DNA from 4 places in the Streptomyces sp. Je 1-369 genome. Region 3 is predicted to be linked to each of the others. Evidence: riboswitches for the same ligand, from Rfam matches in the RefSeq annotation. Region 3 holds a riboswitch; each other region holds the start of a gene.
The links. A riboswitch is a leader RNA that binds a small molecule or an ion and turns the genes downstream of it on or off. The one in region 3 is predicted to bind cobalamin.
Positions count from the first base shown of each region.

Region 1: another riboswitch for cobalamin. It lies ahead of NOO62_RS15350 (ABC transporter substrate-binding protein); the one in region 3 lies ahead of NOO62_RS12520 (prenyltransferase/squalene oxidase repeat-containing protein).
Region 2: another riboswitch for cobalamin. It lies ahead of NOO62_RS02295 (energy-coupling factor ABC transporter permease); the one in region 3 lies ahead of NOO62_RS12520 (prenyltransferase/squalene oxidase repeat-containing protein).
Region 4: another riboswitch for cobalamin. It lies ahead of NOO62_RS26695 (ribonucleoside-diphosphate reductase subunit alpha); the one in region 3 lies ahead of NOO62_RS12520 (prenyltransferase/squalene oxidase repeat-containing protein).

Region 1 covers NZ_CP101750.1:3,368,278-3,375,820, forward strand. The annotation lists gene NOO62_RS15345 (FecCD family ABC transporter permease) at 47-1,069, opposite strand; gene NOO62_RS15350 (ABC transporter substrate-binding protein) at 1,075-2,046, opposite strand; cobalamin riboswitch at 2,090-2,252, opposite strand; gene NOO62_RS15355 (M67 family metallopeptidase) at 2,216-2,638, opposite strand; gene NOO62_RS15360 (amino acid permease) at 2,724-4,223, opposite strand; gene NOO62_RS15365 (DUF2017 domain-containing protein) at 4,596-5,198, opposite strand; gene clpS (ATP-dependent Clp protease adapter ClpS) at 5,238-5,552, opposite strand; gene NOO62_RS15375 (nicotinate phosphoribosyltransferase) at 5,644-6,972, shown strand; gene NOO62_RS15380 (isochorismatase family protein) at 7,121-7,543, shown strand, end outside.
Region 2 covers NZ_CP101750.1:499,401-506,943, reverse strand. The annotation lists gene NOO62_RS02310 (tetratricopeptide repeat protein) at 1-612, shown strand, start outside; gene NOO62_RS02305 (MMPL family transporter) at 1,009-3,228, shown strand; gene NOO62_RS02300 (DUF3048 domain-containing protein) at 3,332-4,327, opposite strand; cobalamin riboswitch at 4,595-4,779, shown strand; gene NOO62_RS02295 (energy-coupling factor ABC transporter permease) at 4,809-5,528, shown strand; gene NOO62_RS02290 (energy-coupling factor ABC transporter substrate-binding protein) at 5,528-5,947, shown strand; gene cbiQ (cobalt ECF transporter T component CbiQ) at 5,954-6,703, shown strand; gene NOO62_RS02280 (energy-coupling factor ABC transporter ATP-binding protein) at 6,700-7,543, shown strand, end outside.
Region 3 covers NZ_CP101750.1:2,735,357-2,742,899, reverse strand. The annotation lists gene NOO62_RS12530 (energy-coupling factor transporter transmembrane component T) at 1-1,308, opposite strand, end outside; gene NOO62_RS12525 (SCO2322 family protein) at 1,351-2,028, opposite strand; gene NOO62_RS12520 (prenyltransferase/squalene oxidase repeat-containing protein) at 2,025-3,260, opposite strand; cobalamin riboswitch at 3,381-3,506, opposite strand; gene NOO62_RS12515 (MBL fold metallo-hydrolase) at 3,531-4,625, opposite strand; gene NOO62_RS12510 (aldehyde dehydrogenase) at 4,840-6,306, shown strand; gene NOO62_RS12505 (ferredoxin) at 6,306-6,539, shown strand; gene lanKC (class III lanthionine synthetase LanKC) at 6,782-7,543, shown strand, end outside.
Region 4 covers NZ_CP101750.1:5,825,017-5,832,559, reverse strand. The annotation lists gene NOO62_RS26715 (carbon starvation CstA family protein) at 1-169, shown strand, start outside; gene NOO62_RS26710 (YbdD/YjiX family protein) at 187-363, shown strand; gene NOO62_RS26705 (DUF3311 domain-containing protein) at 474-743, shown strand; gene mctP (monocarboxylate uptake permease MctP) at 740-2,386, shown strand; cobalamin riboswitch at 2,480-2,616, shown strand; gene NOO62_RS26695 (ribonucleoside-diphosphate reductase subunit alpha) at 2,747-5,167, shown strand; gene NOO62_RS26690 (ribonucleotide-diphosphate reductase subunit beta) at 5,167-6,189, shown strand; gene NOO62_RS26685 (cytochrome P450) at 6,247-7,543, opposite strand, start outside.

The DNA of each region.
Region 1 (7,543 bases), 630 kb from region 3:
GTCCTGCCGCTGCTCTTCGTGCCGGTGGTCGTCGTGCCGGTGGTCGTCATGCCGGTACTCCTTCGTTGCGCCGCCTCAGCATCCACAGGAAGAACGGGCCGCCGGTGAGCGCGGTGAGCACGCCGACGGGGATGTCCTGCGGCGCGGCGACGGTGCGCGCGGCGAGGTCGGCGGCGACCAGGAACACCGCGCCCATCAGCGCGACGACCGGGAGCAGCGCGCGGTGGGCGGCGCCGACCAGCATGCGGGCGGCGTGCGGCACCATCAGGCCGACGAAGCCGATGGCGCCGCTGTAGGCGACGAGGGCGCCGGTGAGGAGTGAGGCGAGGACGAAGACGCCGGCGCGGAAGCGGGCGGCGTCGAGGCCGAGGACGGTGGCGCCCTCCTCGCCCGCGAGGAGCAGGTCGAGGGGGCGGGCCATGGACATGAGGAGGGCCGTGCCGATGACGAGGGTGACGCAGGGCAGGGCGAGCATGTCCCAGCGGGCGGTGCCGAGGCCGCCGAGTGTCCAGTACAGGACTTCCTTGAGGTGGTCGGCGCTGTCGGCGGTGACCAGGATGAGGCTGGTCAGGGCGGTGAGGATGTACGAGACGGCGACGCCCGCGAGGATCAGTCGGCCGGTGGCGAAGCTGCCGCTGCCGCCGCGTGCGAGGGCGTAGACGAGGATCAGGGAGATCAGGGCGCCCGCGAAGGAGGCGGCCGGGATGGTGACGGTGGTCGACAGGGCGGCGCCGAGGCCGAAGACGGAGCCGAGGACGATCGCGCAGACCGCGCCGACGGAGGCGCCGGAGGAGACGCCGAGCAGGAACGGGTCGGCGAGGGGGTTGCGGACGAGGGCCTGGAGGACGGTGCCGATGACGGCGAGGCCGGCTCCGACGGTGGCTCCGAGGATGACCCGCGGGAGCCGGACGTCCAGGACGATGGTGCGGAACGGGGAGGGGCCCGCGCGTCCCGTGAGGATCTCCAGGACGTCGGCGGTCGGGATGCGGACGGAGCCGAGGGCCACCCCTGCCATGACGGCCACCGCGAGGGCCGCGCAGAGCGTGGTGATGACGGTGGCGTAGCGCATGCGCTTCACAGCTGCGCCGCCAGCTTCCTCACCGCCTCGGGTGCTCGTACTCCTGTGACCATGTCCGACAGGGGCAGCACGGCGAAGCTCTTGTTCTTGATGGCGGGGACGTCCTGGAGGGCGGGGTCGTCGAGGAGGCGCTTCTTCTTCTGGGCGACGGTCGTGGCGCCGTAGTCGAGGATGAGGATGGTCTCGGGCTTGTTCTTCACGACGGACTCCCAGGACGCGTCGCTGAAGGACTTGTCCACGTGGGCGAAGACGTTGCGGCCGCCCGCCCGCTTGATGATGTCGTTGCCGATGCCGCGGCCGCCCGCCGTGAACGCGGTCTTGTCGCCGCTGTCGTAGACGAAGACGGAGAGGGGTTTCCTGCCCTTGGTCTTCTCGGCGGTGGCGGCGAGTGCGCGCTGTGCGCCGCTGACCCACCGGTCCGCGCGGGCCCGCACCCCGAAGGTGGAGCCGACCTCGCGGACCTCGCGGTAGACGTCGTCCATGGAGACGGGCTTCTTGGCGCAGCCCTCCACGTTGAGGCGGCTCTTGATGCCGGACTTGGCGAGCGCGGAGCGGCTGCGGCCGTCGCCCGCGAGGAAGGCGCTCGCGTAGCCGCCGTAGACGAAGTCGGGGTTGGCGGCGAGCAGCTTCTCGTAGGAGGGGTACTCCTTGGCGACGACGGGCACGGAGTCGTACGCCTTCTCATACTTGGGCAGGACCTTGTCGTCGAGGTAGGCCGTGCCGGTGAGGTGGTCCTTGAGGCCGAGTTCCAGCATCACTTCGGTGGTGTGCTGGTTCATGGTGACGGCGCGCTTCGGGGGTGCGTCGTACGTCGTTCGCACACCGCAGTTGGTGACGGTGTACGGGAATCCGGCGGCCTTGGCGGCGGGCTCGGTGTCACCGCCTGCGTCCGACGAGGAGCACGCGGCGAGCGGGACGAGCAGGGCCGCGGCGGCGAGGGCGCGTATGCCGGTGTGACGGCGGGACATGGCTGAACTTCCTCCTTCAGGGGATTTCCGCGTCCCCTGCGTTGCGTGGAGAAGGGCGGCAGGTCAGTTCCTGACTCCCCCGGCCCCGGTGTCGGGGTGGGGTCACAGTGGCGGGACCGTGCCGGGTTCGCACCGGCTTCCTGGGTCCTGCCGCCCTCATGAGTAAAGCTCAGTATGCCTCGACGACCTTTACCTCTTCTTCGGTGACCTCGCCGTTCACGATCCGGTACGAGCGGAACTGGAAGGGGCCCGCGTCGTCGGTGTCCGCGGTGGAGACCAGGACGTAGTGCGCGCCGGGCTCGTTGGCGTAGGTGATGTCGGTGCGCGAGGGGTACGCCTCGGTCGCGGTGTGCGAGTGGTAGACGATCACCGGCTCCTCGTCGCGGTCGTCCATCTCGCGGTAGAGCTTGAGCAGGTCACCCGAGTCGAACTCGTAGAACGTGGGCGACCGTGCGGCGTTCAGCATCGGGATGAACCGCTCGGGGCGCCCGGTGCCCTCCGGGCCCGCGACCACGCCGCACGCCTCGTCGGGGTGGTCCTGGCGCGCGTGCGCGACGATCTGGTCGTGGAGGGCCTGGGTGATGGTCAGCATGGCAGCCAGGATAAGCAGAGGGGCCCGCGCGTACCGAAGTGTGGTACGGGCGGGCCCGAATGCTGGACGGGGGCCTTGGGGAGCCTCAGTCCTTGGAGAGGGAGTCGTCCGAGGAGGACTCGCCGGAGACGCCGACCTTCCGCTTGTTGAAGGCCGCGGCCTGCGGGTTGCGGCTCTTGAGCACCAGGTACGACACGGTCAGGATCGCGGCCCAGACCGGAGCGGCGTACAGGGAGATACGCGCGTCCTTGTCGATGCCCATCATCACGATGACCATGCCGATGAAGAGCAGGGCGAACCAGCTGGTGTACGGGGCTCCCGGGGCGCGGAAGGTGGACTGCGGCAGCTCGCCGCGGTCGGCCTTGCGACGGTAGCGGATCTGGCAGGCCAGGATCATGATCCAGGCCCACATGCCGGAGATGGTGGCGAAGGAGACGACGTAGTTGAACGCCTCGCCCGGCCACTGGTAGTTGATCCAGACGCCGACCAGCATGAACGCGGCGGAGGCCGTGGTGCCGATCAGCGGCAGGCCGTTCTTCGTGAGCTTGGTGAAGAACTTGGGGCCCTGGCCGTTCATCGCCAGGTCGCGCAGCATGCGGCCGGTGGAGTACATGCCGGAGTTGCAGGAGGAGAGCGCGGCGGTGAGGACCACGAAGTTCACGATGGCGGCGCCGACGCCGAGGCCCATCTCCTCGAAGGCGGCGACGAACGGTGAGACGCCGGGCTTGAAGGAGGTCCACGGGACGACCGACAGGATCATGATGAGGGCGCCGACGTAGAAGACGGCGATGCGCCACGGCACGGTGTTGATGGCCTTGGGCAGGACGGTCTTCGGGTCCTTGGACTCGCCCGCGGTGACGCCGACGAGCTCGACGGCGAGGAAGGCGAACATCACGATCTGCAGGGTCATCAGCGTGGAGCCGATGCCGTTGGGGAAGAAACCGCCCTGGTTCCACAGGTGGGCCACGGTGGCGGTGTCACCGGCGTCGGAGAAGCCGATGGTGAGGATGCCGACGCAGATCAGGATCATGCCGATGATGGCGGTGACCTTGACCATCGAGAACCAGAACTCGAGCTCGCCGAAGAGCTTCACGGAGATGAGGTTCGCGCCGTACAGGATGACGGTGAAGACCAGCGCGTAGGCCCATTGCGGGAATGAGTCGTGGGTCCAGTACTGCATGTACTGGGCGGCCGCGGTGACTTCGGTGATGCCGGTGACGACCCAGAAGAGCCAGTACGTCCAGCCGGTCACGAATCCGAAGAACGGGCCCATGAACTCGCGTGCGTACTCCGAGAAGGAGCCGGACACGGGCCGGTACATGAGGAGCTCGCCGAGCGCCCGCATGATGAAGAAGATGACGAGGCCCGCGATGGCGTACGCCAGGATGAGGCTCGGTCCGGCCTTGTGGATGGCCTTGCCCGCGCCGAGGAACAGGCCGGTGCCGATGGCACCGCCGATCGCGATCATCTGGATCTGTCGGGCTCCGAGCCCGCGCTGGTATCCCTCGCCCTCGCCGGACGAGCCGTGCACGACCCCATTGCCGTCGTGCCCGTCGTGGTGCTCTTCGACCTGCACTGAGGTCATGGTGACGCCTTTCTCCATGCTGATCCGCGCCCGCACATCTGCGTTGTGGCTGCGGATCAGGTCCTGATCCCCCCGGATATGGATGGAGTGCTACCGGCGGTCTGCCGGCTGAAGCGCCCTCGGTGACATGGGTGGCGTCACCGAGCGGTCGTGAAGATTTATCACGGTGGCAACAGTGAGGGAATGAGCCACCTGTGGCGCACACCACAGGAAGAAGCGGACAAAGCACCCTTGACAGAGCAAAGCAGGGCAATGACTTGACGGGATCGTTATCCGGATTTGAGGCTCCGCTGAGCGAACCACGCTCCGGGCGGGCAGAACCTGTCCACTACAACAAATTTTGCTGCATTCTGCATGAACTTCTGCCCGGAATCAGTCCAGCAACGTCCCGACCAGCGTCTCCTGCAGTCCGCCGAGCCAGAGGTAGGCCATCACCATCGGCTTGCGGGGGTCGGAGTCCGGCAGGCGGTAGAGGAGATCGGCGTCGTCCTCGTCGCTCACTTCGAGGCGCGTGCCGATCGCGAGCCGGAGGTCGTTGAGGGCCGCCAGCCACCGCTGGGACTCCTCGACCGACAGTTTCAGGACAGCTCCGCCCTCGCCCGACGCCGTCATCGAGTCGAGCGAACGGATGACGACCAGGGCGTCGTCACGCTTCTTGGCCCGCAGGTCGTTCTCCGTGAAGCGCCGGAATTCCGCCGAATACGCCCGCAGTTCGTCCGCGTCGCTCGCGCCGTTCTCGCTCCCCGGACCGCCGTACGCGTCGGGCAGCAGACGCTGCATCACCGGATCGGCGGGCGGCTCGCTCGGCCCCTCGGCGAAGATCTCCGCGAGCGGGTCGTCGGAGACCTCGCCGCCGGGACCCGGCCCGATCAGCTCCAGGAGCTGCACGGCGAGGGAGCGGATGATCGAGATCTCGACCTCGTCGAGCGCGACGGCGGCGCCGCCGCCGGGGATCGCTTCGAATTGTCCTGGCATCAGATGCGTCGCTACTTCCGGTCCGCTGCTTCCGGCCCGCTACTTGCGGTCCTGCTGAAGGGTGGCCCACAGCCCGTATCCGTGCATGGCCTGTACGTCGCGCTCCATCTCCTCGCGGCTGCCGCTGGAGACGACCGCGCGCCCCTTCTCGTGGACGTCCATCATCAGCTTCGTGGCCTTCTCCTTCGAGTACCCGAAGTAGGACTGGAACACATACGTCACGTAACTCATCAAATTGACCGGGTCGTTGTGCACGAGGGTGATCCAGGGGACGTCCGGCTCGGGGACGACGAGCGCCTCTTCGTCCGAATCCGGGCGGGTGATCTCTGCGGGAGCCGTACTCACACGCCCCATGCTGCCACCCCGAGAGGACCCTCGCACAAACGGCCTCCCGCGCGTCCACCGAAATCGTCAGAGTGACGAGATTGGGGGTAGCATCCTTCACATGAACACAGCGGACCTTGGCCTGCCGGTGGATGTTCCGTCGACAGCGCTCTTCACGGACCAGTACGAGCTGACGATGCTGCAGGCCGCGCTGCGGGCCGGCACCGGCGACCGGCGCTCCGTCTTCGAGGTCTTCACCCGCAGACTCCCCGAGGGACGGCGCTACGGAGTGGTGGCCGGTACCGGCCGGGTCCTGGACGCCGTGGAGAACTTCCGCTTCGACGCCGACGTCCTCGGCTTCCTGCGCGAGCGGAACATCGTCGACGAGGCGACCCTCGAATGGCTCTCCGGCTACCGCTTCAGCGGCGACATCTGGGGCTACCCCGAGGGCGAGGTCTACTTCCCCGGCTCGCCGATCCTGCGCGTCGAGGGGTCCTTCGCGGAGTGCGTGCTCCTGGAGACGGTGATCCTCTCCATCCTCAACCACGACTCGGCCATCGCGGCCGCCGCATCCCGCATGTCCTCGGCCGCGGGCGACCGCCCGCTGATCGAGATGGGCGCCCGCCGCACCCACGAGCTCGCGGCCGTCGCCGCGTCCCGCGCCGCGTACGTCGGCGGCTTCGCCACCACGTCGGACCTGGCGGCGGGCTTCCGCTACGGCATCCCCACCGTCGGCACCAGCGCCCACGCCTTCACCCTGCTGCACGACAACGAACGCGACGCCTTCCAGGCCCAGGTCGACTCCCTCGGCCGCGGCACGACACTGCTCGTCGACACGTACGACGTCACCGAGGCCGTCCGGATGGCCGTCGAGGTCGCCGGGCCCGAGCTCGGCGCGGTGCGCATCGACTCCGGCGACCTGCTGCTCGTCGCCCACCGGGTCCGCCAACAGCTGGACGAGCTCGGCGCGACGGACACGAAGATCGTCGTGACCTCCGACCTCGACGAGTACGCCATCGCCTCGCTCGCGGCGGCGCCCGTGGACGCGTACGGCGTGGGCACACAGCTCGTCACGGGCTCCGGGCACCCCACCGCGTCCATGGTCTACAAGCTGGTGGCCCGCGCCCACTCGGCGGACCCGGAGGCCCCCCTGGAGCCGGTGGCGAAGAAGTCGCTCGGCGCGAAGTCGTCCGTGGGCGGTCGCAAGTGGGCCGCGCGCCGTACCGACCAGTACGGGGTGGCCGAGGCGGAGGTCGTCGGCACGGGCGCCGTGCCCACCGAGCTCGCCGACCGGCAGCTCCTGGTCGAGCTGGTCAAGGGCGGCGAGGTCCTCTCCCGCGAGCCGCTCGACGCGGTCCGCGACCGCCACGCGGCGGCGCGTGCGGGGCTGCCGCTGTCGGCGACGCAGCTCTCGCGGGGCGAAGCGGTCATTCCGACGGAATACGTCTGACATCCGTCCGAGGTCGCGGGGAGGAGCGGCCCGGCCCCGGCGGGGCCCCCTCCCACAACGTGGTTGAAGTCTCTACTCTCGGTTCATCCGGCCGAGTCCCCCGCCGAGCCCTCTCCCCATCCCCGCCCTCACCCGAAGGACACCCGCCATGCGCCGCGCACTGATCGTCGTAGACGTGCAGAACGACTTCTGCGAAGGCGGCAGCCTCGCGGTCGCCGGCGGCGCGGACGTGGCCGCCGCGATCACGGAACTGATCGGCCAGGCCCCCGCGGGGTACCGCCACGTGGTGGCGACCCGCGACCACCACATCGATCCGGGAGCGCACTTCTCGGACCGCCCGGACTACGTCGACTCCTGGCCGCCGCACTGCGTGGCGGGCACGGAGGGCATCGGCTTCCACCCGAACTTCGCCCCCGCGGTGGCCTCCGGCGCGATCGACGCGGTCTTCGACAAGGGAGCGTACTCGGCGGCGTACAGCGGTTTCGAGGGCTTCGACGAGAACGGGCTCTCGCTGGCGGAGTGGCTGCGCGAGCGGGAGATCACCGAGGTCGACGTGGTGGGCATCGCCACG
Region 2 (7,543 bases), 2.2 Mb from region 3:
GCGGCGATGGAGCTCCTGGACGCGGCCGCCCTCCTGTGGCGGCTGCGGCTGGCCGGGCAGGACGCGGGGGGCCGGTGGGGGCCGCTCGCCGACGCCTGGGCCGCCCGCCACGACGGCCCGTACTACGCCTTCAACGACGCGCACGCGGTCATGGCGTACGTCGGCGCGGGCCGCACCGCCGACGCCGAACGCCTGGTCCGCGCGCGCGAGCGGTATGTCGCGTGCAGCGGCTCCGGCGTGTCCAACCACGCCATGACCGCGGACATCGGGCTGCCCGTGTGCCGCGCACTGATCGCCTACGGAGAACACCACTACGACCGGGCCGTGGAACTCCTGCTCCCCGTACGGCACCGCCTGGGGGAGTACGGCGGAAGTCATGCCCAGCGCGACGCCGTGCACAAGACCCTGCTGGAGGCCGCCCTGCGCGCCGGCCGCCACGAGCTGTCCCGCACCCTCCTGAGCGAGCGCATCAACCTGCGCCCGGTCTGCCCGTACAACTGGCTGGCCCAGGCCCGCCTGGCCGACGAACTGGGGGAGGGGGCGCGCGCCGCGGTGGCCCGCGCCAGGGCGGGCGAGCAGGCGGCCGACGGCGCGGCGGCACTCAAACGGTGAAGCGGCGCGGGTCCCGGCGTGCGACAACGGCGAAATCCGGCCAACGGCTGTATCCGTCGCCTCGCGGCGCATATGCGTGCGTGGTGCAGGTATAGGGGGCGAGCTGCGGCGCGGCGTAAGGGGAGTCGAATGTTCCGCGCCAATGATGAAGAAACCGTTGACACGTGACTGCACCCTGTGGCCTAGAAAGGGAGATCCGCTCTCCTCCCAGGGGATGACACTTCGCGCGACGCAGTACAGCGACCGTGGGCCGATAGTCCGGCTCGCAGGCGGACTTGTTGACCTCAAAGGGCGGTGAAGATTGAGGGGAAATCCTGCTGGACCCCCTGACGTGCGGCGATCGCACCGGCAGAGGGTTGTCCGTGCCTGCCGAACCCGACGGGAGTCCCCTTCGCCGTGGCTACGTTCCTGTACAAACTAGGCCGCCTCGCCTTCCGGCGGCGCCGTTACGTGGCGCTGCTGTGGGTCGTGGCCCTGGCGGGGGCCATCTTCGCCTCCTCGGCGGCTCCCGCCCCGCCCGAAGACTCCTTCTCCATGCCGGGAACGGAGTCGCAGAAGGCCTTCGACCGCCTCGAGGAGCACTTCCCCGACGCCAGCGCCGACGGAGCGAGCGCCCGCGTCGTCATCCGCGCCCCCAAGGGCGAGAAGCTCACCGAGGGGCAGCAGAAGAGCCAGGTCGACCGCCTCGTCGACACCATAGGCAAGGGCCCGCAGGTGTCGAGCGTCGACGACCCCTACGAGGCCGACGCCGTCAGCAAGGACGGCACCACCGCCTACGCCTCGGTCACCTACAAGGTCACCGCCACCGAACTCACCGACGAGGCCAGGGACGCGCTGACCGAGGCGACCGACGAGACCCGCGACGCGGGCTTCACGGTCGAGACCGGCGGCGACGCCGTCATGGCCGAGCAGGAGATGGGCGGCAGCGCCGAACTCATCGGCATCGCCATCTCCGCGGTCGTCCTCATCCTGACCTTCGGCTCGCTGGTCGCCGCGGGCATGCCGCTCCTCACCGCGATCATCGGTGTCGGCATCGGCATCTCCGGCATCGCGGCACTCGGCAGCACCCTCGACCTCTCCGCCACGACCTCCACGCTCGCGATGATGATCGGCCTCGCCGTCGGCATCGACTACGCCCTCTTCATCGTCTCCCGCTACCGAGCGGAGATAGCCGAGGGCCGCGAACCGGAGGAAGCCGCGGGCCGGGCCACCGGAACCGCGGGATCCGCCGTCGTCTTCGCCGGCCTCACCGTGGTCGTCGCCCTGTCGGGCCTCGCGATCGTCAACATCCCGATCCTCACCAAGATGGGTCTGGCCGCCGCGGCCACCGTCGTCATCGCCGTCCTCATCGCGCTCACCATGATCCCCGCGCTGCTCGGCTTCGCGGGCCGCAAGGTGCTGCGCCGCAAGGACCGCAAGAAGTCCGCGAGCGAACTGTCCGACCCGAACGCCAAGCCGAAGCTCGGCACCCGCTGGGCGCGCTTCGTCCTGCGCCACCCGCTCTCCGTGCTCCTGGTCGCCGTCGTCGGCCTCGGCGCCGTGGCAGTACCGGCCGCAAGCCTGGAGCTCGGTCTGCCCGACGAGGGCACGTCGGCGCCGGACACGACGCAGCGCAAGGCGTACGACATGCTGTCCCAGTCCTTCGGCGCCGGGTTCAACGGCCCGCTGATGATCACGGTCAGCAAGGACGCCGACGTCGCCGGCGCGGCCAAGACCGTCGGTGACTCCATCGCCAAGATCGACGGCGTCGTCGCCGTGACGCCCGCCCAGGCCAACAAGGCCGGCGACACCGCGATCCTGAACGTCATCCCCAAGACGGGCCCGAGCGACCACGAGACCGAGGAACTGGTCAAGTCGATCCGCTCGACCGCCGACGGCATCGGCGCCGACACCGGCTCCGAGATCCTGGTCACCGGCCAGACCGCGATGACCATCGACTTCTCGCAGACGCTCGACGACGCGCTCCTGCCCTACCTCGGCCTGGTCGTCGGACTCGCCTTCCTGCTCCTGATGCTGGTGTTCCGCTCCGTTCTGGTCCCGCTCAAGGCGGCGCTCGGCTTCCTGCTCTCGGTGGCAGCCGCGCTCGGCGCCGTGGTCGCGGTCTTCCAGTGGGGCTGGCTCGCCGACATCGTGGGCGTCGACCAGCCGGGCCCGATCATGAGCATGATGCCGATCTTCATGATCGGTGTGGTCTTCGGCCTGGCGATGGACTACGAGGTCTTCCTCGTGACCCGGATGCGCGAGGCGTACGTCCACGGGGCGCGCCCCGGCGAGTCGGTCGTGACCGGCTTCACCCACGGCGGACGGGTCGTGGCCGCGGCCGCGATCATCATGATCAGCGTCTTCTCCGGCTTCATCATGGAGAACGACGACATGATCAAGATGATGGGCTTCGGTCTCGCCATCGCCGTCCTCTTCGACGCCTTCGTGGTCCGCATGGCGATCGTGCCCGCCGTCCTCGCGCTGCTCGGCAAGTCCGCCTGGTGGCTGCCGCGCTGGCTGGACAAGGTGCTGCCGAACGTGGACGTGGAGGGCGAGAAGCTCCACAGGAACCTCGGCGACACCGGGACGCCCGACGCCGAGACGGACCGGGAGCTGGCCCCTGTGGGCCGCTGACACACCGCGGCACCCGCTGAGCGGGCCGGCCGGGACACCCCACACGTGGGGGAGTGCCCCGACCGGCCCGCTCGGTCGTTCCCGGAGGTTGTGGCGGAGGGGCTCAGCGGCGGTCCGCGTAGACCATCCAGACCTGGCCGGGCGCGAAGGGCATCGGCTCGCCGTTCGGCCGGGTGAACGTGGTGCCGCCGTCGGCCGTGGGACGCTGCCAGCGCGTCGCGTACCGCTTGCCGTCGCGCAGCACCGTCGCCCTGCCGCGGCCGACCGTCTCGATGTACGGCGTCGCCGCGCCGTTGACGTCCTTGAAGCGCGACGGACGCATGTTCACGTACTGGATCACGATGGTGCGGGCGCCGAGCTGCCGCCCCGACGTGCCGCGGGCCGGGGCGCCGTCGAAGGACGCGAGCCAGCGGCCCTGCCGCCGCGACCAGCGGAAGGTGTGGCTCGCGGCGGCGTACCTGACGGTCCGCGCGGCGGTGCGCGCGCCGCCCGCCGGAGCCGGGCCGAAGCGGAAGCCGACGTCGGCCGGGCGGTCGGCCCGCGGAGCCGAACGCAGCAGGGCCTCGGGGTGGACGAAGAGGTTGTGCGGGGCGGGCCGCCCGCCGTGCCGGAAGTACGCGCCGGGCACCCGGCCCTGCGAGCGTGCGTGCAGCGGCGAGTTCCGCAGCACCTTCTGCAGGGCGCTGCGCACCCCGGAGTACGCGAGGGCAGGACGCCCGAACTGGCGCAGGAGCTCGATGTCCGACTCGCGGGCACTGCGCACCGGTCCGACGGCCTTCGGAAGTTTGCTGGAGTACACGCCCATCAGGCGGCTCATGCCGCCCTCGACCTTCTCCACGTAGACGAGGTCCGCCCGGTCGAGACCGGTGTGTGGCCGGGCGTGGCGCGCGTTGTCGAACTTCACGGCGAGCACCGGGTTCTGCGGTGCCGACTGCCCGGTGAAGGGCGAGGTGGTCCGAGGGGCCGGGGTGTCCTCGGGGGAGTGGGCGCTCGCGTACGAGGGGGCTCCCACGGTGAGCGAGGCCGTGGCGGCCAGCGCGAGCACTGTCGCGCCGATGCGAGTGCGACGGTCGGCCCGGACTCTCGATGCTGCCTTCAAGGCGTCTCCATTCGTGGCGGGGCGGCAGCCGCACACGTACCTCCCGCGCCGGTACGCCCAATCACGCCTGGGCCATCCACCGACACCCCGTCACTCTTTCCGGGGGCCGAACCGCGTGGCGCCGCACCGAATGGCGCCCCGGACGCGTACACCGGCACTTCCTCCGGCCCGTCACAGCCGCTGAACAGGGGCGTACGCGGTGGTATGCGCGCTCGCGCGTGCCACCGCCGCGACCCGCCCGCAAGTTGTCAGCACGTCTGATGCGCACTAATGTCACCACGCCTTGGTGAACGGGAAATCCGGTGTGATGCCGGTGCGGCCCTCGCCACTGTGATCGGGAAGTCCGGCTCCAGCCCTCGCGGCAGCCACTGGGTACGCACGTACCCGGGAAGGCGGAGTCCGGTCGGTACGACCCGTCAGCCAGGAGACCGGCCAAGGCGCGTTGTCCATCCACGAGGTGCTGGAGAGGGTCTGCCGAGCCATGCACATAGCCGAGGGTTTCCTCCCACCGGCGCACGCGATCGCCTGGGGCGTAGCGTCCGCGCCGTTCGTCGTCCACGGAGTCCGCTCCCTGACCCGTGAAGTCAAGGAACACCCGGAGAGCACGCTGCTCCTCGGCGCCTCCGGGGCCTTCACCTTTGTCCTTTCCGCCCTGAAGATCCCCTCCGTGACGGGCAGTTGCTCGCACCCGACGGGGACCGGGCTCGGGGCGATCCTGTTCCGCCCGCCGATCATGACGGTGCTCGGAACCATCACCCTGCTCTTCCAGGCGCTGCTGCTCGCCCACGGCGGGCTCACCACCCTGGGCGCCAACGTCTTCTCCATGGCGATCGTCGGGCCCTGGGCGGGCTACGCCGTCTACCGGCTCCTGAAGCGGTACGACGTGCCGCTCATGGTCGCCGTGTTCTTCGGCGCGTTCGTCGCCGACCTGTCCACGTACTGCGTCACCAGCGTCCAGCTGGCCCTGGCGTTCCCCGACCCCAGCAGCGGCTTCCTGGGCGCCCTGGGCAAGTTCGGCGGCATCTTCGCCGTCACGCAGATCCCGCTCGCGGTCAGCGAGGGCCTGCTCACCGTCCTGGTGATGCGGCTGCTCGTGCAGTCGAGCAAGGGCGAACTCACCCGCCTCGGCGTGCTCTTGCAGCGCAAGCAGCCGACCGAGACGACCAAGTCGACCGAGACGCAGACGGGGGCCAGCGCCTGATGAGCCGTAACGCGAAGATCAACACCCTGCTGCTCCTCATCGTGGCCGCACTCGCCGTGCTGCCCATCGCGCTCGGGCTCGGCGACGACGAGGAGGAGCCGTTCGCCGGGGCCGACGCCCAGGCCGAGACGGCGATCACCGAGATCGAGCCGGACTACGAGCCGTGGTTCTCGCCGCTGTACGAGCCCCCGTCCGGCGAGGTCGAGTCGGCGCTCTTCGCCCTCCAGGCGGCCCTCGGCGCGGGAGTCCTCGCCTACTACTTCGGGCTCCGCAAGGGCCGCAAGCAGGGCGCGGAGCTGGGCATTGAGCAGGGCGCGGAGCAGGCACGCGCGGAGCAGGCGCGCACGGAGCGCCGGGCCGAGCCCGCCGGGGATCCGGCCGACGCGGACAGAAGCCGGGCCGAGACCGAGCAGGTCTGATCCGGCGTGCTGCCCATCGACGCGGCGGCGCACAGCAGTCGCTGGCGCCGCCGGCACCCCGTGGACAAGGCCGTGCTCGGACTCGGCCTCACCGTCCTCGCCATCTCGCTGCCGCCCTGGCCGGGCGCCGCCCTGGTCCTGGCCGCCGCGCTCGTCCTGCTGCTCGGCCCCGCGGGTGTGCCGCCCCGCAAACTGTGGCGCGCCTACCGCGTGCCACTCGGCTTCTGCGTCACCGGCGCCCTCACCCTGCTCGTCCAAGTGGGCGGCCCCGACGGGTTCGTGACGTTCGCGGAGGGCGGTCCGGCGCGCGCCGGCGGACTGCTCCTGCGGACCTCAGCCGCCTCGCTCGGCGTGCTGCTCTTCGCCTTCACCACCCCGATGTCGGACCTGCTCCCGCGCCTGGTGAAGGCGGGCGTGCCCGCGCCGGTCGTGGACGTGGCACTCGTCACGTACCGGATGAGCTTCCTGCTCCTGGACTCCATGAGCCGCATCCGGCAGGCGCAGGCCGCGCGCCTCGGCCACACCACCCGCGCCGCCACCTGGCGCTCCCTCGCCGGTCTCGGCGCCACCGCGTTCGTACGCGCCTTCGACCGGGCGAGCCGCTTGCAAGCAGGCCTCGCCGGGCGCGGCTACGACGGCACCCTGCGCGTACTCGTGCCCGAGGCCCGCGTCTCGCGCCCCTTCATCGCCGCGGGCGCGGCACTTCTCGTGGGCCTGGTGGCCCTCACCCTCGTACTGGAAAGGTTCCTCCCATGAGCGAGCCGAGGGCTCTTCGCGAGCCGGACGCTCCCGCAGGACCGCACGCGTCCGTGGTCGCCCTCCACGCGGCGGCGTACGCGTACGAGGACGGGCCCACCGTCCTCAGCGGCCTGGACTTCGACGTCGTCGACGGGCGCGCGCTCGCCCTGCTCGGGCGCAACGGCAGCGGCAAGACCACCCTCATGCGCCTGCTCAGCGGCGGACTGCGCCCCGCCGAGGGGAGCCTGACCCTCGCGGGGACCCCGGTCACGTACGACCGCAAGGGCCTGACCCGGCTGCGCACCACCGTGCAGCTGGTCGTCCAGGACCCCGACGACCAGCTGTTCGCCGCATCGGTCGAGCAGGACGTGTCGTTCGGCCCGCTCAACCTCGGCCTGCCCGACCCGGAAGTCCGGGCACGGGTGGCCGAGGCGCTCGCCGCCCTCGACATCACCCCGCTCGCCGACCGGCCCACCCACCTGCTCTCCTACGGGCAGCGGAAGCGGACCGCGATCGCCGGAGCCGTCGCGATGCGCCCCCGCGTCCTCATCCTCGACGAGCCGACCGCCGGACTCGACCCCGACGGCCAGGAGCGCCTCCTCGACACCCTGCAAGGACTGCTGGACGCGGGCACGACCGTCGTCATGGCGACCCACGACGTGGACCTGGCCCTGCGCTGGGCCGACGACGCGGCGCTGCTCACTCCCTCCGGCGTACGGACAGGACCGGCGGCGGAGATGCTGGGGCGCCGCGACCTCCTCGCGCAGGCCGGGCTGCACCTGCCGTGGGGCATCGCGGTCGGCGAACTGCTGCGCGCCCACGGCCTGCCGACCGGCATGGGCGAAGGGCCGCGGACGG
Region 3 (7,543 bases):
CGCGGGGGGCGTTTGGGCGGCGCAGGCGGGAGGCTCGGTGCCGCGTGGGGTGGGTGTCGTCGGTGGCGTATCCCCGGAGTGGGGGGCGGTCCCGCGCGAGGTGGACGGTGCGGGCCCGGGCCTCGCGGGCGGCGTGCTCTCGGGCGCGGTGGGCCGGGTGTTTCCAGCGGCGGTGGGCCGGGTGTTCTCAGGGGGTACCGGTGCCACGAACGCCGGGAGCAGGCCGAGCAGGACCGCCGCCGCCGGCCACACCGGCAGCTCGGGGGCCACCAGCGGGACGACTCCCGGGTGCAGTGCCGCCGGGTCGTGCGACGCCGCCCAGATCGTCAGGGCCGCCACCGCGATCCCGGACCCGGCGACCAGCCAGGCGCGGACGCCCCACGGGTCGGGGCGGTAGCGGGTGCGTACCGAGCGGCGGCCGCCCAGTCGCAGGCCCGCGAGTGCGGCGAGGAGGCCGGCGGTCAGGGCGGGCAGGCCGTAGGACGTGCCTTGTGCGGTGAGCAGTCCGTACGTACCCACGCAGACGCCCATGAGACCGCCGAGGGTCAGGGCGGACGTCGCCCTGCGGACGCCCGCCGGGACGGGCGACGTGCGGCCGAAACCGCGCGCGTCCATCGCGGCCGCCAGCGCGACCGACCGCTCCAGCGCGCCCTCCAGGACGGGAAGGCCGACCTGGAGGAGTCCGCGGATGCCGCGGTCGGGACGTCCCCGCAGGCGGCGCGCGGCACGCAGGCGCTGTACGTCCACGACCAGGTTCGGGGCGAACGTCATCGCCACGACGACCGCCACCCCGACCTCGTACAGCGCGCCCGGCAGTGACTTCAGCAGCCGCGCCGGGCTGGCCAGCGCGTTCGCCGCGCCGACGCAGATCAGCAGGCCGGCCAGGCGGATGCCGTCGTAGAGCGCGAACGTCAGGCCCTCCGCCGTCACCCGGCCGCCGATCCGCACGCCCCTCGCCCAGTCGGGCAGCGGCACCTCCGGCAGCGTGACGACGGTGTGCGTGCCGGGGATCGGCGAGCCGAGCACGATCGCGAAGACGAGCCGGATCGCGATGACCACCAGCCCAAGCTTCACGAACGCGCCGTACGACTTCGCCCACGGCGCCGACGTCCGCCGCGCCGCCACCACATAGCCCGCGACGCCGACCAGCATGCCGAGCAGCAGCGGATTGGTCGTGCGGGACGCCGCGGTGCCGAGGCCGATGGCCCACACCCACCACGCGCCCGGGTGCAGCGCGTTGCCGCGGTGCGCCTCGGGGGCGAGGCGGCGCCGCAGGAGGGCGGGCGCGCCGCCGCCGTGGTCCGTCATGGTGCTGTCCGTGTCGTGTCCGTTGTCCGTACGAGCCGCGCGTCAGCCGCGACGGCGGCGGGCCTGCCAGATCCCGGCACCGCCGAGCAGCGCGACGGCGGCGATCCCGGCGATCAGACCGACGGAGGGTCCACCGTCGCCGCCGTCACCCCCTCCGACCGTGTTGTCCGACTCCGGCTGCGTCTTCGTGGACGTACCGTCGCCGGCGACCTGCTCGCCGCAGCCCGTCTTCGGGTAGCCGTCGATCGCGCACAGCAGCGCCTTGCTGTCGTAGCGCAGCGGCTTCGCGACGGAGGCGAGCGCCTCCGCGCTGGTGGCGTCCTCGCCGACCTGCGCGCAGGCGGTCCGCCGCTTCGGCGGCGTCCCGCCGCCGGGGGCGTCGCCCGCCGTACCGAAGTCGACGACGAGGCCCACGCGCTTGCGGCCGTCCTTCGCCGGGGTGTCCTCGCAGATGGCGTCGAAGTCGACGGGGCCGCGCGGCTTCGCGGAGTCCTTCGAGTCGTCGGAGACCGAGAACCGGAAGCCCTGCACGTCCCCGTCCTCGGGGCGCGCGGTGCCAGGACCCTGGCTGGCGTACGTCCACTGCGCGCCGTCCCGCTCCCAGAACGACCAGTAGCGGTAGCCGGCGGCCTGGGCGGGCGCGGCGGCGAGGACGCCGAGGAGCGCGGCGAGGAGGACCCCGACGGCCAGGCGCCCGCGCCGCGCACGGCCCCGCGTCACGGCTGCTTCTTCTTGCGGTTGCCGCTGTACAGGAAGCCGATGCCGATGCCCGCGACCATGCCGACGCCGATGATCCACCAGACGCTGACGCCGCCGTCGTCGTCCTTCTTCTCGTCCGCGTCGGACGCGGACGACGACTTCGCGGAGTTCTCGGGGGCGGGGCCCGTGGCGTTCAGCTGCTTGACGAGGTCGGTGCCGCCGAAGTCGCGGGCGTCCAGGCCTGCCGCGTGCGCGGCGAAGATCAGCTGGGAGTACGCGGCCGGACCCGACTGCTTCGCCCAGTCCGCGGAGTTCTCCGCCAGCCAGTCGGCGGACTTCTTCGCCCGCTCGCTCTGTCCGGCGGCGGCGAGGGCGAGCACGGAGTCGGCGGTGTTGCCGAAGTCCGGCTGGTCCGTGGAGCCCGGCATCGACGACATCAGGTGGTCGTCGGTCTTGCCGAGGGTGTCGAGCAGATAGCCGACGCCGTTGCTCGCGGCCCGCGTGGCGGTGTCCGGCTTCGCGCACTTGGGTGCGGCGTCCTCGGACTTCTTGGGGGCGGAGACCACGAGGCCCTTGCCGAGGCTGCCGAGGACACCGGCGGCGGTGGCGTCGGCGTTCGGCGCGAGCTTGCCGGACTTCATGTCGGCGAGACCGAAGGCGCCGCCGTCCTTGCCGCAGTCCATGGCGAGCTTCGGCAGCGCGTCGTAGGCGGACTTGCCGTCCTGGGACTTCACGTCGGCGGGGTTGCGGCCCGCGGCGACGAGCGCGCCGACCACGATGCCGGTGGAGTTCGCGTCGGAGGGCAGCCCCGGGTTGTAGCCCCAGCCGCCGTCCTTGTTCTGCACGGACTTCAGCCAGTCGACGCTCTTCTTGACCGTCTTGTCCTGGCCGCCGAGCGCGGCGAGCGCCTGCACGGCGGCGGCCGTGGAGTTGCTGTCGACCGCCGTCTTGGAGTCGCACGGCTCGGTGGAGTCCGCGCGGTACGCCGCGAAGCCGCCGCTCGCGCACTGCTGGCCGGTCAGCCAGTCCACGGCCTTGGCGGCGGGCTCGACGCCCTCGGTGTGCTGGGCGAGCAGGGCGTACGACTGGCGGAACACGCCGTCGAACTTCGGGTCGGTCTTGCCGTAGAGGCCCGAGGGGAGGGCGGCCGACGGCGACGGCTTCGCGTCGTCCGCGATGGCGGCCGGTGCCGCGGCCGAGCCGAACACGGCGACGGCGGCGGCCAGGACCGCTGCGCTGCGACGAACGTTCATGATGGGGCGGGTTGCCTCTCCCTGCGGGGAGCGGGGCGGCACGGACCGTGCGAGCACGGCTACCGGGCGGCTCCGGCTCCGTATACCTCGACGGTGCCGCTCATCGGGGGCCGATGAAGCGAGCCGGTCACGTTCCGCGCCGGGCATTCCGGCTTGCCACGCTCAGTGGCATATACGGCTGCGGGTCAGCGCCGGAATCGCACCGGCTTCCCCCTGGCGGACGTGAGGACGACGCCCTCACTCTACCGGCCGGTCCGCGCACCTCTCGGGTCACACCGCCACGAACGCGACCGGATCGCTCCCCGGCACGGCCTCCGCGCGCCCCAGTTTCACCAGGCGCCGCACATGGGCCTCCGCCTCGGAGACGGCGATGGTCCTCGACCCGTAGGGGATTTCGTCCCAGGGGCGGTTCCACTCCATGCGCTCGGCGATCCGCCAGGGAGTGAGGGGCTCGGCGAGCAGGGTGAGGAGTCCGGTCAGGCGCTCCTCGTGGTGGGTCAGGAGCTCGTGGACGCGGGCGGGCGCGTCGGTGAACGTGCGCTGGTGGGCGGGGAGGATCTCGGCCGGGTCGAGACGGGCGACGCGCTCCAGGGAGTCCAGGTAGTCGCCGAGGGGGTCTCCCCCGCTCGAGCGAAGCCGAGAGCTTGGGGAAGGATCGGTGACGGTCTCCGATTCGGGGTCCTCGTACAGGCCGATGTGCGGGGTGATGCCGGGCAGCAGGTGGTCGCCGGAGAAGAGGCGGCCGTTGCCGCGCAGGCCCGCCGGGTGGTCCTCCTCCAGGTGGAGGCAGACGTGGCCGGGCGTGTGGCCGGGGGTCCAGATGGCGCGCAGGCGGCGGCCGGGCAGGGCGAGGAGTTCGCCGGGGGTGATGGAGCGGTCGGGCAGGGCGGGGGCGAGGCCGGGGAGTTTGTGGGGGCGGCCCTCGTCGCGGGCCCGGATCAGCGGGGCGACGTGGTCGGCGGGCGCGCCGGCGGCCGTGAGCTTGTCCACCAGGTACGCGTACCAGCGGTCCGGCGGGTTCGAGCGGGTGCGGCGGACCACGGACGCGTCGGCGTCGTGCATGGCGAGCCACGCCCCGGACGCGTCGCGGACCTGGCCGGAGAGGCCGTGGTGGTCGGGGTGGTGGTGGGTGATGACGACGCCGTGCACGTCGGCGACGGCGACGCCGCACGCGGCGAGCCCGGCGACGAGGGTGTCCCAGGACGCCGGGTCGTCCCAGCCGGTGTCGACGAGGACCGGTCCCGCGTCGGTGTCCAGGAGGTGGACGAGGGTGAAGCCGAGGGGGTTGTCGGGGATGGGGACCTTGATGCTCCAGACGCCGCCGCCGTGCTCGGTCACCGGCGGGTCCGTCAGCTGCGGGGTCATGGGGGCCTCGTCTCTCGTCGCCGGTCCCCTCGCCGGGGGTCATCACTATAACTAGAACTAGTTCCAATAGTCGCCCAAGTCGACTGCTTGGAAGCTGTGTTGCCCCTTCCGTCCGTGGACTCCACGAACTAGAACTGGTATCAGTTCTGAAACCGTGTCAGGAAACAGTGTCGGGAAACAGTGCCGGGAAACGCTCCGCAGGAGGCAGTCAGCCATGACCGAGCTCGTGGAACACGGACAGCTGTTCATCGGCGGGGAGTTGGTCGACCCGCTCGGCAAGGACGTCATCGAGATCGTCTCCCCGCACACCGGAGAGGTCTTCGCACGCGTGCCGCACGCGGCGCCCGCCGACATCGACCGCGCCGTCGCCGCCGCCCGCAAGGCCTTCGAGCACGGTCCCTGGCCGCGCATGACCGTGGACGAGCGCATCGAGGTCATCACGAAGATCAAGGACGGCTTCGCGGTCCGCCACGAGGAGATCGCCCGCGTCATCAGCACCGAGAACGGCACCCCCTACACCTCCAGCGTGATGGTGCAGGCCCTCGCCGCGCTGATGGTCTGGGACGCGGCGATCACCGTCGCCCGCGACTTCCCGTACGAGGAGCAGCGGGACGGCGTCCTCGGCAAGCTGCTCGTCCGGCGCGAACCGGTGGGCGTCGTCGCGGCCGTCGTACCGTGGAACGTCCCGCAGTTCACCGCCGCCGCCAAGCTGGCGCCCGCCCTGCTCGCCGGCTGCCCCGTGATCCTCAAGACCTCCCCGGAAGCGCCCCTCGACGCCTACATACTCGCCGAACTGGCCGCCGACGCGGGCCTGCCCGAAGGCGTGCTCTCCATCGTCTGCGCCGACCGCGAGGTGAGCGAGTACCTCGTCGGGCACCCCGACGTCGACAAGGTGTCCTTCACCGGCTCCGTCGCCGCGGGCAAACGCGTCATGGAGGTCGCCGCCCGCAACCTCACCCGCGTGACGCTCGAGCTCGGCGGCAAGTCGGCCGCCGTCATCCTGCCGGACGCCGACGCGGCGACCGCCGTCGCGGGCATCACCCCGTTCGCCTGGATGATCAACGGCCAGGCCTGCGTGGCCCAGACCCGCATCCTCGTGCCCCGCACCCGCTACGACGAGTTCGCCGAGGCATTCTCCGCCGCCGCCAGTGCCCTCAAGGTCGGCGACCCCCTCGACCCCGCCACCGAACTCGGCCCGCTCGTCGCCCAGCGGCAGCAGCAGCGCTCCCTCGACTACATCCGCATCGGCCAGGAGGAGGGCGCCAAGATCCTCGCGGGCGGCGGCCGTCCGGCCGGGCTCGACCAGGGCTGGTACGTCGAGCCGACCCTCTTCGGCGGCGTCGACAACTCCATGCGCATCGCCCGCGAGGAGATCTTCGGCCCCGTCATCTGCCTGCTGCCCTACGGCGAGGAGGACGAGGCGGTACGGATCGCCAACGACTCCGACTACGGACTCAGCGGCAGCGTCTGGACCGCCGACACCGAGCGCGGCATCGACATCGCGCGCAGGGTGCGCACCGGAACGTACTCCGTGAACACCTTCAGCCTCGACATGCTCGGCCCCTTCGGCGGCTACAAGAACTCCGGCCTCGGGCGCGAGTTCGGACCCGAGGGATACGGCGAGTACTTCGAGCACAAGATGATCCACCTCCCCAACGGCTATGAGGGGAGCGGTGCCTGATGGGAGACCGCTGGCACGTCGAGGTCGACCGGGCGGTCTGCATCGGCTCCGGAATGTGCGTGCTCACCGCGCCCGGCGGCTTCGCACTGGACACCGCCCGCCAGTCGCACCCCACCGCGTCCGAGACCGACGCCAACGAAAAGGTCCTGGAGGCCGCGGAGGGCTGCCCGGTCGAGGCGATCACGATCACGCTGGCGCACGGCGGGGAGGTCGTGTTCCCGCCCGAGGAGTGACCCGGACCGTCCCGGAGGAGTGACCGGGCACGTTTCCGACTCGTTGACACCCGCGCCCCGTTCCTCCTCATGGCGGCGCGGGTGTCGCCATTTGTCCGGGACGCGGATATTCTGTGCTCTCGAACATGAGCGAACGTGACTTTACCCATGCGTTCCGCACGGCGATGTGATGACAGTCGTGACTGTTCCGTCCCCTGGCGCCCTGGAAATCTCTGTGCCACGCCGAGCAGAGAGGGGACGCCATGGACAAGCGGTACGAGGTCTACTGTCTGGCCGACAGGCACTTCTACGAGACCCCGGACCGGCTGTCGTCCAAAGGCGCCCCGGGCGCCACCGAGTTCCCGGTGGCAGGCAGGCCCGTCCCCGAAGGATGGCGCTCCGGACGCGTCGGCGACTGGCTCTCCCTCGTCCCCGTGGACGACGAGGGAGCCGCGCTGCCCGCGCCCCAGCAGGGCTGGAAGATCCACGTCTCCGCGACCCTCGAGAACGCGGACCGCGTCGCCTCGGCCGTCTGGGACTACTGCGTGCCCCGCCGCATCCCCTTCAAGTTCGTGCCGGGCAGACACCTCCTGCACCTGCGCAACAGCAAGTACGCGGGCCGCGACCACAGCGGCAAGGCCGTCACGGTCTACCCCGCGGACGAAGCACAGCTACAGGAGATACTCGACGACCTCGGCGACCGCCTGGAGGGCACCGAGGGCCCGTACATCCTCACCGACCTGCGCTGGCGGCAGGGCCCGCTGTACGTCAGGTACGGCGCCTTCACCCGGCGCATGTGCGACAACGGCAAGGGCACGATGGTGCCGGCCATCGAGGACGGCGAAGGACAGCTCGTCCCCGACCCGCGCGACCCCGCCTTCAAGGTGCCCGCCTGGGTGACGCTGCCGTCGTTCCTCGAACCGGCGCTCGCGGCCCGCAACACGACGACCGTCACCGACCTGCCGTACCGCATCGAGAAGGCCCTGCACTTCTCCAACGGCGGCGGTGTCTACGCGGGTACCGAC
Region 4 (7,543 bases), 3.1 Mb from region 3:
CCTGGACGCGGCACGGATCTGCATCAAGCACGTCCGCAACCCCGTGGCCTCGCGGCTGAGCGAAGCGCCGTACGTGGAGTCGAAGTTGACCGCTCCGGCCGGGCTCTTCGCGACCCGGGAGGAGAAGCAGGAGGAGAGGCGGACGGAGCGACGGGAGGTGGCGCCGTGACCTGGGTGCTGCGCGGGATGCGGTGGATGCGGTGGTACGTCCATGAGCTGACCGACGAGTCGGCGTACGACCGGTATGTGGCGCACGTGCGCAAGGAGCATCCGGCGGCAACTGTTCCCAGCCGCCGCGCATTTGAACGCATGCGGACAGACCGGGCGGAGTCAGACCCCCGCCAAGGGTTCCGCTGCTGCTGAACAGGCAACTTGTCACGTCCGTTATCCGGACGGGGGTTCCATACAGCGAGACTGTGGCTTAGATTTCCCGCACGTTAAGCATGGGATAAGTGAGGGAACGGAGCCGCGATATGTCAGATGCGCCTGAAGTGAACAGACCGGTGGTGACGCCGGTCCGTGTGGTCATCGCAGCCTGCCTCGTCGCGCCCTTCGTGGCAATGCTCTGGGTGGGGTCGTACGCGAAGATCGACCCGACCTTCATCGGCATCCCGTTCTTCTACTGGTACCAGATGCTCTGGGTGCTCATCTCGACGGCGCTCACGATGATCGCGTACCAGCTGTGGCAGCGTGACCAGCGCGCCCGCAAGGCCGAGCAGGCCCATGGGGGTGCCGGAAAGTGACCACACTCGCATCGGGCGGCGTCAACGGCGTCGCACTCGGCGTCTTCATCTTCTTCTTCCTCGCCGTCACCGTCATGGGCTTCCTCGCCGCCAACTGGCGCAAGGCGGAGAACGAGCAGAGCCTCGACGAATGGGGCCTCGGCGGCCGCTCGTTCGGCACCTGGGTCACCTGGTTCCTGCTCGGCGGCGACCTGTACACCGCCTACACGTTCGTGGCCGTCCCGGCGGCGATCTACGCGGCGGGCGCGGCCGGCTTCTTCGCCGTGCCGTACACGATCCTCGTCTACCCGCTGATCTTCACCTTCCTGCCGCGCCTGTGGTCGGTCTCGCACAAGCACGGCTACGTGACCACCTCCGACTTCGTGCGCGGGCGCTTCGGCTCCAAGGGGCTCTCGCTGGCGGTCGCCGTCACCGGCATCCTCGCCACGATGCCGTACATCGCGCTCCAGCTGGTGGGCATCCAGGCCGTCCTCGACGTCATGGGGGTCGGCGGCGGTCCCGACACCAACTGGTTCATCAAGGACCTGCCGCTGCTGATCGCGTTCGCGGTGCTCGCCGCGTACACCTACTCGTCGGGTCTGCGCGCGCCCGCGCTGATCGCGTTCGTGAAGGACGGTCTGATCTATCTCGTCATCGCCGTCGCGATCATCTACATCCCGATCAAGCTCGGTGGCTTCGACGAGATCTTCCAGGCGGCGAACGATAAGTTCTCGGCGGCGAACGACGCCGCGGGCAAGCCCGTCGCGGGGCTCGCACCCGGTGAGGCCGGGCAGTGGACGTACGCCACGCTCGCGCTCGGCTCCGCGCTCGCGCTGTTCATGTACCCGCACTCGATCACGGCGACGCTCTCCTCCAAGAGCCGCAACGTGATCCGCAAGAACACCACGATCCTGCCGCTCTACTCGCTGATGCTGGGCCTGCTCGCACTGCTCGGCTTCATGGCGATCGCGGCCGGGGTCAAGGTCGAGAACGGCCAGCTGGCCATCCCCCAGCTGTTCGAGAACATGTTCCCCGACTGGTTCACCGGCGTCGCCTTCGCCGCCATCGGCATCGGCGCGCTCGTGCCCGCGGCGATCATGTCGATCGCGGCCGCGAATCTCTTCACGAGGAACATCTACAAGGACTTCATCAAGCCGGACGCGACACCCGCGCAGGAGACCAGGGTCTCCAAGCTGGTCTCGCTCCTGGTGAAGGTGGGCGCGCTCGCCTTCGTCCTGACCATGGACAAAACGGTCGCGATCAACTTCCAGCTGCTCGGCGGCATCTGGATCCTGCAGACGATGCCCGCGCTGGTCGGCGGCCTGTTCACGCGGTGGTTCCACCGCTGGGCGCTGCTCGCGGGCTGGGCGGTCGGCATGGTCTACGGAACGGTCGCCGCGTACGGCGTCGCCTCGCCGACGCAGAAGCACTTCGGCGGCTCGTCCGACGAGATCCCCGGCATCGGCGAGATCGGCTACATCGGCCTCACCGCGTTCGTCCTGAACGTCGTCGTGACCGTGGTCATGACCTTCGTCCTGAAGGCCCTGAAGGCCCCCGAGGGCATCGACGAGACGTCGCCCGGGGACTACACGGCGGACGCGGGCGACCCCGGCGTCATCGAGGAACTGCCCCCGGCCACCGTGGGGGCGCCGGGCGGGCACTGACCCTTCCCTGCGTACGACCTACGGGCCGCCGGAGGAATCCGGCGGCCCGTTCTCGTGCTCTCCGACACAAGATATGGGGCTGCCACCCAGAGCCAGCACAAGATGTATGCTCGTGCTCGCTGTCGCCGCAGGGGAATCCGGTGCAAGTCCGGAACTGTCCCGCAACGGTAGACGTGTACGCATTTGTCGTACGCGGAGTCCGAAGACCTGCCGGCAGTGCACCCGTGCCGTCCGGCCCGGGTGCCGACCGTCCGGGCCTCGTGGAATGGGCCGGTGGACGCGGTACGCCGCCCTGCCCGGGTGCGCCCGTGTGTGCCATCCCCTCCTCCAGGCCCAGAGCCGAGCGAGGGAGAGCCCCACGTGACCATCGCGCCTGCCGAACCTGCGACAGCGCTGGCACCGCAGCCCACCGAAAGCGCTGAGGGTACCGACGCGCCGGGGACCGCGCTGCTGCGCACCCTGACCGACCTCACCGCCGACCTCCCCGACGCCGACCCCGGCCGGGTGGCCGCCGCCGCGCTGCGCGGCCGTTCGGCCCGGGCCGACGAGGCGGAGCTGCGGACCCTCGCCACCGAGGCGGCCGCGGGGCTCATCTCCGAGGACCCCGCGTACTCGAAGCTCGCCGCCAGGCTGCTCTCGCTCTCCATCGCCGCCGAGGCCGCCTCGCAGGGCGTGCGCTCCTTCACCGAGTCGATCGCCGTCGGCCACCGCGAGGGCCTGATCGCCGACCGCACCGCCGACTTCGTGGGCGCCCACGCGGCCCGCCTCGACGCGCTCGTGGACACCGCGCTCGCCGACGGCGCCGACTTCCGCTTCGGCTACTTCGGGCTGCGCACCCTGCACAGCCGCTACCTGCTGCGCCACCCGATCACCCGCCAGGTCATCGAGACCCCGCAGCACTTCATGCTGCGCGTGGCCGGCGGTCTCGCCGAGGACGAGAGTGCCCGCGCCGTCGACGAGGTCGCCGCGCTGTACGGCCTGATGAGCCGCCTCGACTACCTGCCGTCCTCGCCGACGCTCTTCAACTCCGGCACCCGCCACCCGCAGATGTCGTCCTGCTACCTCCTCGACTCCCCGCAGGACGAGCTCGACTCGATCTACGACCGCTACCACCAGGTCGCACGGCTCTCGAAGCACGCGGGCGGCATCGGACTCTCGTACTCCCGCATCCGCTCCCGCGGTTCGCTGATCCGCGGCACGAACGGGCACTCCAACGGCATCGTGCCGTTCCTGAAGACGCTGGACGCCTCCGTCGCCGCGGTGAACCAGGGCGGGCGGCGCAAGGGCGCGGCCGCGGTCTACCTGGAGACCTGGCACTCCGACATCGAGGAGTTCCTGGAGCTGCGCGACAACACCGGTGAGGACGCGCGCCGCACGCACAACCTCAACCTCGCGCACTGGATCCCCGACGAGTTCATGCGCCGGGTCGCCGCCGACCAGCCGTGGTCGCTGTTCTCGCCCTCCGACGTGCCGGAGCTCGTCGACCTGTGGGGCGACGCGTTCGACGCCGCCTACCGCAAGGCGGAGGCCGCCGGGCTCGCCAAGAAGAGCATGTCGGCCCGGGACCTGTACGGCCGCATGATGCGCACCCTCGCGCAGACCGGCAACGGCTGGATGACCTTCAAGGACGCCGCCAACCGCACCGCCAACCAGACGGCGGAGCCCGGCCACACCGTCCACTCCTCCAACCTGTGCACGGAGATCCTGGAGGTGACGGACGACGGGGAGACGGCCGTCTGCAACCTCGGCTCGGTCAACCTCGGCGCGTTCGTCGACCCGGCCGCGCAGGACATCGACTGGGAGCGGCTCGACGCCACCGTCCGCACCGCGGTGACCTTCCTCGACCGCGTCGTCGACATCAACTTCTACCCGACCGAGCAGGCCGGGCGCTCCAACGCCAAGTGGCGCCCCGTGGGCCTCGGCGCGATGGGCCTCCAGGACGTCTTCTTCCAGCTGAAGCTGGCTTTCGACTCCCCCGAGGCGCGCGCCCTGTCCACCCGCATCGCCGAGCGCATCATGCTCGCGTCGTACGAGGCCTCCGCCGACCTCGCCCAGCGCCACGGCCCGCTCCCCGCCTGGGAGAAGACCCGCACCGCGCGTGGCGTCCTGCACCCCGACCACTACGGCGTCGACCTGACATGGCCGGAGCGCTGGGCGGCGCTGCGGGAGCGCATCGCCGCGACCGGCATGCGCAACTCGCTGCTCCTCGCCATCGCACCGACCGCGACCATCGCGTCCATCGCCGGTGTCTACGAGTGCATCGAGCCGCAGGTCTCCAACCTCTTCAAGCGCGAGACGCTGTCAGGCGAGTTCCTCCAGGTCAACGGCTACCTGGTGGAGGAGCTGAAGCGGCACGGCCTGTGGGACGCGAAGACCCGTGAGGCGCTGCGCGAGTCCAACGGCTCGGTGCAGGGCTTCGACTGGGTGCCCGCGGACGTCCGCGCCCTGTACCGCACGGCGTGGGAGATCCCGCAGCGCGGCCTGATCGACATGGCCGCCGACCGCACCCCGTTCCTCGACCAAGCGCAGTCGCTGAACCTCTTCCTGGAGACGCCGACCATCGGCAAGCTCTCCTCGATGTACGCGTACGCCTGGCAGCGCGGCCTGAAGACCACGTACTACCTGCGCTCACGCCCCGCGACGCGCATCGCCCGCGCCGCCGGCGGTTCGAACGCCGCGCCCACCGCCCCCGCCCCCGTCCCCGTCCCCCAGCAGGTGACCGACCCCGACGCCGTCGCCTGCTCCCTGGAAAACCCCGAGTCCTGCGAGGCCTGCCAGTAATGAGCTCCACCACGAACAGCGAGAAGAACCTCCTCGACCCGGGCTTCGAGCTGACCCTGCGCCCCATGCGCTATCCCGACTTCTACGAGCGCTACCGGGACGCGATCAAGAACACCTGGACCGTCGAGGAGGTCGACCTCCACTCGGACGTCGCCGACCTCGCCAAGCTCAGCCCCGGCGAGCAGCACATGATCGGCCGCCTCGTCGCCTTCTTCGCGACCGGCGACTCGATCGTCTCGAACAACCTGGTGCTGACGCTCTACAAGCACATCAACTCCCCCGAGGCGCGGCTCTACCTGAGCCGTCAGCTCTTCGAGGAGGCCGTGCACGTCCAGTTCTATCTGACGCTGCTCGACACCTATCTGCCCGCCCCGGAGGACCGCGCGGCGGCCTTCGACGCGGTCGAGGAGATCCCCTCGATCCGTGAGAAGGCCGAGTTCTGCTTCCGGTGGATGGACTCGGTCGAGAAGCTGGACCGGCTGGAGACGCAGGCCGACCGCCGCCGCTTCCTGCTCAACCTGATCTGCTTCGCCGCGTGCATCGAGGGCCTCTTCTTCTACGGTGCCTTCGCGTACGTCTACTGGTTCCGCAGCCGGGGCCTGCTGCACGGCCTCGCCACCGGCACCAACTGGGTGTTCCGCGACGAGACGATGCACATGAGCTTCGCCTTCGACGTGGTCGACACGGTCCGCAAGGAGGAGCCGGAGCTCTTCGACGACGCGCTCAAGCAGCAGGTCACGGACATGCTGAAGGAGGCCGTCGAGGCCGAGCTGCAGTTCGCCCGCGACCTGTGCGGCGAGGGCCTGCCCGGCATGAACACGGACTCGATGCGCGAGTACCTGCAGTGCGTCGCCGACCAGCGTCTGCAGCGCCTCGGCTTCGCGCCGGTCTACGGCTCCGAGAACCCCTTCTCCTTCATGGAGCTGCAGGGCGTCCAGGAGCTGACCAACTTCTTCGAGCGGCGGCCCTCGGCCTATCAGGTCGCGGTGGAGGGCTCGGTCTCGTTCGACGACGAGTTCTAGACGCGCACGGTTGTGCCCGCCCCCGTCCTGCCGGACGGGGGCGGGCACCTTGGTGTGTCAACGCGGTGTGGCCCGCAGGACGAGCCGCTTGGGGTGCAGGGTGATGCCGACCTGGGTGCGGGTGTCGGTCTCCTTGACGGGCCGCAGACGCCACTTCGGGGCCACCGTCCCGAGGATGAGGGCGAGTTCCGCCAGGCTGAAGTGGTCGCCGGGGCACTTCCTGTTGCCGACGCTGAACGGCATCATCGCGAACTCCGGCACGTCACCGGCCCGTTCCGGATTCCACCGGTCGGGGTCGAACTCCAGGTTCCGCTCAAAGGAACGCGGGTCGCGCTGCATCGCGTACACGCTGTAGACGATGTCGGCGTCCGCCGGAATCGAAAAGCCGCCCAGATCGGTTTCGGCCACCGACCGGCGCGTGAATATCCAGGCGGCCGGCCGTATGCGCATCGCCTCGGTGACGACATTGCGGAGGTGCGGCAGGGCCTTGAGATCGGCGAATGTGATCGCGCGGTCCGGGGCCACGGCATTTACTTCTTCAACCAACCGCCTTTCGTGCTCCGGGTGTTCGGTCAGCAGATGGAACGCCCACGCGAGCGTCGACGCCACATTCTCCGCACCCGCCACCACGAGCGAGACCACGTTGTCGTGGATCTCCTGGTCGGTGATGGGCTCCCCGGCTTCGTCCCTGGCCCGCAGCAGTGCGGCGAGCAGGTCGTCCGGCGCGCCTGCTCCTGCCGCGCGGCGCTCGGCGATGATCTCGTCGACGAGGGCGTGCAGGTCGGCGAGCGCGCTCTCGAAGCGCCGGTTGGCGGGGGTCGGCACGCGGTGCAGCGGGCCGACCGAGAGCACCATCCTGCGGTAGAGCCCGTCGAAGACGGTGTGCAGCGAGTCGGCGATCCGGTCCGCCTTGTCGCGGATCGAGTCGACCTCCAGGAGCGAGCGCGAGACGATGCGCACGGCCGTGCGGAACATCTCGGCGCTCACGTCGACGGTGGTGTCCGGCTGCCAGCGGGCCGCCGTGGCGCGGGCCTCCTCCTCCATCACCTTGGCGTAGTCGGCGATCCGCTCGGGCCGGAACGCGGGCTGCATCATGCGGCGCTGGCGGCGGTGCAGCTTGCCGTTGCTGGTCGCCACGCCCTTGCCGAGGAGCACTTCCAGGGTGTCCCAGAGCGGTCCGCCGACGACGTACTCGGGGCTCTTGAGCATGGCGCCGACCAGTTCCGGGTCGCACACCACGTACGCCGTCCTCGGCCCCAGCCTGATCCGGACGAGATCGCCGTGGTCACGGAGCGCGGAGAGGAAACCGAGTGGGTCGCGCACCAGGTTCCATGCGTGGCCGAGGAGCGGGGCG